One region of the Methylobacterium fujisawaense genome, then DNA from elsewhere that is predicted to be linked to it. Evidence: predicted binding sites of a transcription regulator. Region 1 holds the regulator's gene; each other region holds the start of a gene.
What was found. The regulator HrcA, encoded in region 1, represses chaperone genes, less so after heat shock. The targets are predictions, from matches to a motif close to GTTAGCACTCNCNNNNNGNGAGTGCTAAC.

Region 1 (2,266 bases):
GGCGGAATCCTCGGCGTAATCGAGATCGAGGACCGGCATGCCCTTGTACAGGCCGCACGAGACGGCAGCGACATGGTCGCGCAGGGGATCGACCGAGATGATCGAGCGCGTCCGCATCCATGCGAAGCAATCGTGCAGCGCCACCCAGGCGCCGGTGATGGCGGCCGTCCGGGTGCCGCCATCGGCCTGGATGACGTCGCAATCGATCGTCACCTGACGCTCGCCCATGGCCGGCAGGTTCGTGACGGCCCGGAGGGACCGGCCGATCAGCCGCTGGATTTCCTGCGTTCGACCCGACGGCTTCCCGGAACCAACCTCGCGGCGGGTGCGTTCGTGCGTCGCACGCGGGAGCATGGCGTACTCCGCCGTGACCCAGCCCTTGCCCGAGCCGCGCAGCCACGGGGGCGAACGCTCTTCGAGCGACGCGGTGCAGAGCACCCGGGTATTTCCGAAGCTGACGAGGCACGAGCCTTCTGCGTAGCGCGAGACCGCGCGCTCCAGGCTCACGGGCCGCAACTCGTCGGCGGCACGCTTGGAAGGCCGCATCGCGGGCCCCTTCTGTCGAGAGTGTCGAGGGCCGGGCTCTTAGGCCGCCGCGACATCACGGGCAAGCATCGCCATACGGATTGATCCGCGCGGGTCGGTTGCGCATGATCGGACCACAGGATGACCGCGTGACACACCCCAGTCCCAACTTTGCCAACGGCCAATCCATGCAGGCCCTCGCCGCCCTCAATGAGCGCGCCCGCGAGATCTTCCGGCAGATCGTCGAGAGCTATCTCACGACCGGCGAGCCGGTGGGCTCCCGGAATCTCGCTCGGATCCTCCCGATGGCGCTGTCGCCGGCCTCGATCCGGAACGTGATGGCGGATCTGGAGCATTCCGGCCTGATCTTCGCGCCGCATACCTCGGCCGGACGCCTCCCGACCGAACTCGGGCTGCGGTTCTTCGTCGACGCGATGCTGGAACTCGGCGACGTCAGCCAGGACGAGCAGGCGCGCATCGAGGCACAGATGCGGGCCGCAGCCTCGGGCCACACGTTCGATTCCGCCCTGGCCGAGGCCTCGACCATGCTGTCGGGCGTTTCGCGGGGGGCCGGCGTGGTGCTGACCACCAAGGCCAACGTCAATCTGAAGCACATCGAGTTCGTGCGGCTCGATCCGGCCCGCGCCCTCGTCATCCTCGTCTCGGATGACGGCTCCGTCGAGAACCGCATCGTCGATCTGCCGCCCGGACTTCCGGCGGGTGCGCTTCAGGAGGCCACGAATTTCCTCAACGCGCGCCTGCAGGGCCGCACTCTGGGGTCGCTGCGCGCCGAGATCGAGGCCGGCCGCAAGGCCATGAAGCGCGAGCTCGACGCGATCACCGAACGCCTCGTCGATGCGGGGCTCGCAACGCCGGTGGGGCCGACGGAAGCGCGCCAATTGATCGTTCGCGGCCAGGCCAACCTGCTCGACGACCTGCGTGCGGTCGAGGATCTGGAGCGGATCCGCCTGCTGTTCAACGACCTGGAGACCCAGAAGGACGTCATCGACCTGCTGGCCCGTGCCGAGGGCGGCGAGGGCGTGCGTATCTTCATCGGCTCCGAGAACAAGCTGTTCTCCCTCTCGGGGTCATCGCTGATCGCGGCGCCGTTCCGCGACGGATCGCAGAAGATCGTCGGCGTGGTCGGGGTCATCGGTCCGACCCGCCTCAACTACGCGCGCATCGTGCCGATGGTGGATTATACGGCGCGGGTGGTGTCGAAGCTTCTGGACGGCGGCCGGTAGGTCCTGTCGGGCCTCAGGCCGCCCGAACCGAATCCAGGAATCGTGCGACCTCGACACCGAGGCGCGCGGAGTGCTGCGACAGATCCGATGCTGAGCCCAGGACCTGTCGCGCGGCCTCGCCCGTTTGCGCGGCGGCTCCGGCCACCCCGGCGATATTCACCGTCACGTCCGCGGTCCCGTCCGACGCCTGGGTCACGTTGCGGACGATCTCCTGCGTGGCCGCCCCCTGCTCCTCGACTGAGGCGGCGACGGCCGCGGCGACCGCGTTGATGTCCCGGATCCGCGTGACGATACCGTCGAGTGCCCGGGTGGCTTCGCCGGTGGAGCCCTGGACGCGCGCGATATGATCGTTGATCTCCTCGGTGGCGCGGGCGGTCTGCGCAGCCAGATCCTTCACTTCGGCCGCCACCACGGCGAAGCCGAGCCCGGCCTCGCCGGCGCGCGCCGCCTCGATGGTGGCGTTGAGGGCCAGCAGGTTGGTCTGCGCGGCGATCGAG
Region 2 (2,266 bases), 1.5 Mb from region 1:
ACGTCGAGCCCGCGCTGCAACTCGGACGCTTGGCGCTGGTAGGTTCCCAGTTCGGCTGTCGTATCGGCCTTGGTGAGCAGGATCACCGGGGTTGTGCCGCCTTGATTGGCCAGAGCTAGATAGCGCTCCAGTCGCGCCGGATTGAAATCCGCGTTGCAGGAGGTGACGATGAACAGCGTGTCGACATTGGCCGCAGCGGCCTGAAGGGTCCGGCTGCCTTCGGTGCGGCGCTCCATGACCGTCCTGCGGCTGAGACGGCGATGCACGGTCTGGGTTCGTGGATCGACGAGAACCCAATCGCCCACGGTGAAGTCGCTCGTGCTGGCGTGGATCGCGAGCGTCAGTTCGACGGATCCGGCCTCCGACAGGGCGGTCAAGCGAGACCGGTGAAGCGTCGCGATCCGCATCGGGGCGAGATCGGCCTCGTGGGGTTCACGCTGGACTTCGAAGAAGTCGGACCAGCCCAAGCTTGCAAGCGACAGGGGCTGGAAGGAAGGGGGATGATCGATCACCGTCCTGCCCATGACATGGCATCCTGCGCCTGGCCAGCCCTCCGCCGCCAGGCGCACGTCGATGCCCGGCCGAGTGCAAGGACCGTCGCCCTGCGCCGTCGCCCTGCGCCGTCTCCCTTGGCCATACCCACGGGAGGCGGACGGTCGTGTCGCCGCGCGGGTCAATCGGGAGCGGCCGCGAAGGCGCGCGCCAATGCCCGGATGAGCCGGTCTCCGGCCCATTCATAAGATTAGCACTTCCACTCGGTGAGTGCTAACAATGCGTCGATCGGGCGGCGATGACAGTCTCGCCGTAGCCTTTCCCGCGACAGCGCCAATCATGTCGGTTGGATCTCGCTTGGGAACGATCAGGATACCACGATGAAATTCCGTCCGCTGCACGACCGCGTGGTCCTCCGTCGCATCGAAGGCGAGGAGAAGACCAAGGGCGGCATCATCATTCCCGATACGGTCAAGGAGAAGCCGCAGGAGGGCGAGGTCGTCGCCGCTGGACCGGGCGTGCGCGACGAGGCGGGCAAGATCAACCCGCTCGAGGTGAAGGCCGGCGACCGCGTCCTGTTCGGCAAGTGGTCCGGCACCGAGGTCAAGATCGACGGTCAGGACCTCCTGATCATGAAGGAATCCGACATCCTGGGCATCGTCGCCTAGCGCGGATCAGGCCGCTCAGAGCCTCACGACGATCTGCCCTTCGAGGCGCCCGCTGTGGCGCGCCTCAGGGCCAAACGACAGATGACGAGTGCTCCACCATGTCCGCCAAAGACGTTCGCTTTTCGGTCGATGCCCGCGAGAAGATGCTGCGCGGTGTCGAACTGCTCGCCAGTGCGGTGAAGGTGACGCTGGGCCCGAAGGGCCGCAACGTCGTGATCGAGAAGAGCTTCGGCGCCCCGCGCATCACCAAGGACGGCGTCACCGTCGCCAAGGAGATCGAGCTCGTCGACAAGTTCGAGAACATGGGCGCCCAGATGGTGCGCGAAGTGGCCTCCAAGTCGAGCGACACCGCCGGTGACGGCACGACGACCGCGACCGTTCTCGCGGCCTCCATCGTCCGGGAGGGCGTGAAGTACGTCGCCGCCGGCATGAACCCGATGGACCTGAAGCGCGGCATCGATCTGGCCGTGGCCGCGGTCGTGAAGGATATCGGCGCGCGCTCCCGCAAGGTCGCCTCGTCCGAGGAGATCGCCCAGGTCGGCACGATCTCCGCCAACGGCGACAAGGAGATCGGCGAGATGATCGCCCACGCCATGCAGAAGGTGGGCAACGAGGGCGTCATCACGGTCGAAGAGGCCAAGACCGCCGAGACCGAACTCGACGTCGTCGAAGGCATGCAGTTCGACCGCGGCTACCTGTCCCCGTACTTCATCACGAATGCGGAGAAGATGGTCGCCGAGCTGGAAGACCCCTACATCCTCATCCACGAGAAGAAGCTCTCCTCGCTCCAGGCGATGCTGCCGGTGCTCGAGGCCGTGGTCCAGACCGGCAAGCCGCTCCTGATCATCGCCGAGGACATCGAGGGTGAGGCGCTGGCCACCCTGGTGGTGAACAAGCTGCGCGGCGGCCTGAAGGTCGCGGCCGTGAAGGCGCCGGGCTTCGGTGACCGCCGCAAGGCGATGCTCGAGGACATCGCGATCCTGACCAAGGGCCAGATGATCGCGGAGGATCTCGGCATCAAGCTCGAGAACGTGACGCTCCCGATGCTCGGCCGCGCCAAGCGCGTGCGGATCGAGAAGGAGACCACCACGATCATCGACGGCGCC
Region 3 (2,266 bases), 2.6 Mb from region 1:
CTCGAACTCGTCGAGGGATTCGATGTCCCGCTTGATCGTCTCGAAGCGCGCGTCCTCCGGCAGGCCGATGCCGTCGCAGGCTGCGGCGACGAACGGCACGATCCGTTCGAGCCCGAGCAGGCTGGCGCGGATCTTCCCCAGGACCTTTCCGCGGTTGCTGATGCCCCGCAGGATCCGGCGCAGGGCGAGGTCGCGGCGCCGGGGCGGCGGGCTCTCCAGGCGCCGCCGCTCGGCACCGCGGACGTCGAAGTCGAAGATCCGGGTCGAGAGCGTGTCGAGTTCCGATCCCATGTCCTCCAGGGCGTCCGCGAGGCTGTCGACCAGCTCCTCCAATACGACGAGGAAGATCTCGCTCGGGGTCTTGCTGCCATCGCCCTCCGCGATGCGCTTCGCGGAGGAGTCGAAGGCGCGCAGGTCGTGAAAGCGGATCGTGACGAAGTGGTCCTTGGTCAACAGGAAGCCCAGCGGCTTCACCTGCGACGCGCTCTGCTCGAAGGTGATCATCGGCGTCGAGAGCGACAGGCCGCCCTTCACCCGGCGCAGGCGACTCGACGTCTCGACCTCCGACAGCGCCGCCCGGGACGGCACGCGCAGACCGGTCGCGGCCTCGACCGCTTTGGCTTCCTCCGGGCTCGGGTCGTTCAGGTCGAGCCAGACCGTATGGCGCGCGATCGGGCTGCCGGGTTGCAACGCCACCGGGCCTTCGGGTCCGTGCAGGCTCAACATGACGGCGCATTATCCATGGGACGAGAAGGAAGGCCGCCGGCGCGTCATCGCACCGTCGCGCGGGGGTGCGACAGCCTTGACTCGGAACCGCAGCGAGCCTATCTCGCCGCCGTCTTTGGCACTCGCCGAGACAGAGTGCTAACAGTCGAGTTCGCGAGCGGTCCCGCCGGCCGCATCAACGCCAACTCCAGACCTGAAGCAAGAGGGCAGCTCATGAAGTTCCGTCCGCTGCACGACCGCGTGGTCGTCCGTCGCATCGAGAGCGAGGAGAAGACCAAGGGCGGCATCATCATCCCGGACACCGCCAAGGAGAAGCCGCAGGAAGGCGAGATCGTCGCCGTCGGTCCCGGCGCCCGCGACGAGCAGGGCCGCGTCAACCCGCTCGACGTCAAGGCCGGCGACCGCGTCCTGTTCGGCAAGTGGTCCGGCACCGAGGTCAAGATCGACGGTCAGGACCTCCTGATCATGAAGGAATCCGACATCATGGGCGTCGTCGCCGTCTGATCGGATCACCTCTCACCGCCCTTTGAGACTTTCCATAGTCTTGGGGCGCAACCCAACCAGATAAGAGGCACACAATGGCAGCGAAAGACGTTCGTTTCTCCGCCGACGCCCGCGATAAGATGCTGCGCGGCGTCGACATCCTCGCAGACGCGGTGAAGGTGACGCTGGGCCCGAAGGGCCGCAACGTCGTGATCGAGAAGAGCTTCGGCGCCCCGCGCATCACCAAGGACGGCGTCACCGTCGCCAAGGAGATCGAGCTCGCCGACCGCTTCGAGAACATGGGCGCCCAGATGGTGCGCGAAGTGGCCTCGAAGACCAACGACATCGCGGGTGACGGCACCACCACCGCGACCGTGCTGGCCCAGGCCATCGTCCGCGAGGGCGCCAAGTACGTCGCCGCCGGCATCAACCCGATGGACCTGAAGCGCGGCATCGACCTCGCCACCCAGGCTGCGGTGAAGGACATCATCGCCCGCGCCAAGAAGGTCTCGACCTCCGACGAGGTCGCCCAGGTCGGCACGATCTCCGCCAACGGCGACAAGGAGATCGGCGAGATGATCGCCCACGCCATGCAGAAGGTGGGCAACGAGGGCGTCATCACCGTCGAGGAGGCCAAGACCGCCGAGACCGAACTCGACGTCGTCGAAGGCATGCAGTTCGACCGCGGCTACCTGTCGCCGTACTTCATCACGAATGCGGAGAAGATGGTCGCCGAGCTGGAAGACCCCTACATCCTCATCCACGAGAAGAAGCTCTCCTCGCTCCAGGCGATGCTGCCGGTGCTCGAGGCCGTGGTCCAGACCGGCAAGCCGCTCCTGATCATCGCCGAGGACATCGAGGGCGAGGCGCTCGCCACGCTCGTCGTCAACAAGCTCCGCGGCGGCCTGAAGGTCGCGGCCGTGAAGGCGCCGGGCTTCGGTGACCGCCGCAAGGCGATGCTCGAGGACATCGCGATCCTGACCAAGGGCCAGATGATCGCCGAGGACCTCGGCATCAAGCTCGAGAACGTGACGCTCCCGATGCTCGGCCGCGCCAA

Region 2: the regulator HrcA is predicted to act here: its motif matches at 742-770, upstream of ABC766_RS18625 (co-chaperone GroES).
Region 3: the regulator HrcA is predicted to act here: its motif matches at 841-869, upstream of groES (co-chaperone GroES).

The regions. Positions count from the first base shown of each region.
Region 1 is NZ_CP155000.1:5,404,918-5,407,183, reverse strand. Features, by position in the region: gene rph (ribonuclease PH) at 1-546, opposite strand, end outside; gene hrcA (heat-inducible transcriptional repressor HrcA) at 714-1,769, shown strand; gene ABC766_RS25595 (methyl-accepting chemotaxis protein) at 1,783-2,266, opposite strand, start outside.
Region 2 is NZ_CP155000.1:3,937,148-3,939,413, reverse strand. Features, by position in the region: gene rsgA (ribosome small subunit-dependent GTPase A) at 1-524, opposite strand, end outside; gene ABC766_RS18625 (co-chaperone GroES) at 873-1,160, shown strand; gene groL (chaperonin GroEL) at 1,259-2,266, shown strand, end outside.
Region 3 is NZ_CP155000.1:1,378,589-1,380,854, forward strand. Features, by position in the region: gene ABC766_RS06590 (CorA family divalent cation transporter) at 1-726, opposite strand, end outside; gene groES (co-chaperone GroES) at 940-1,230, shown strand; gene groL (chaperonin GroEL) at 1,305-2,266, shown strand, end outside.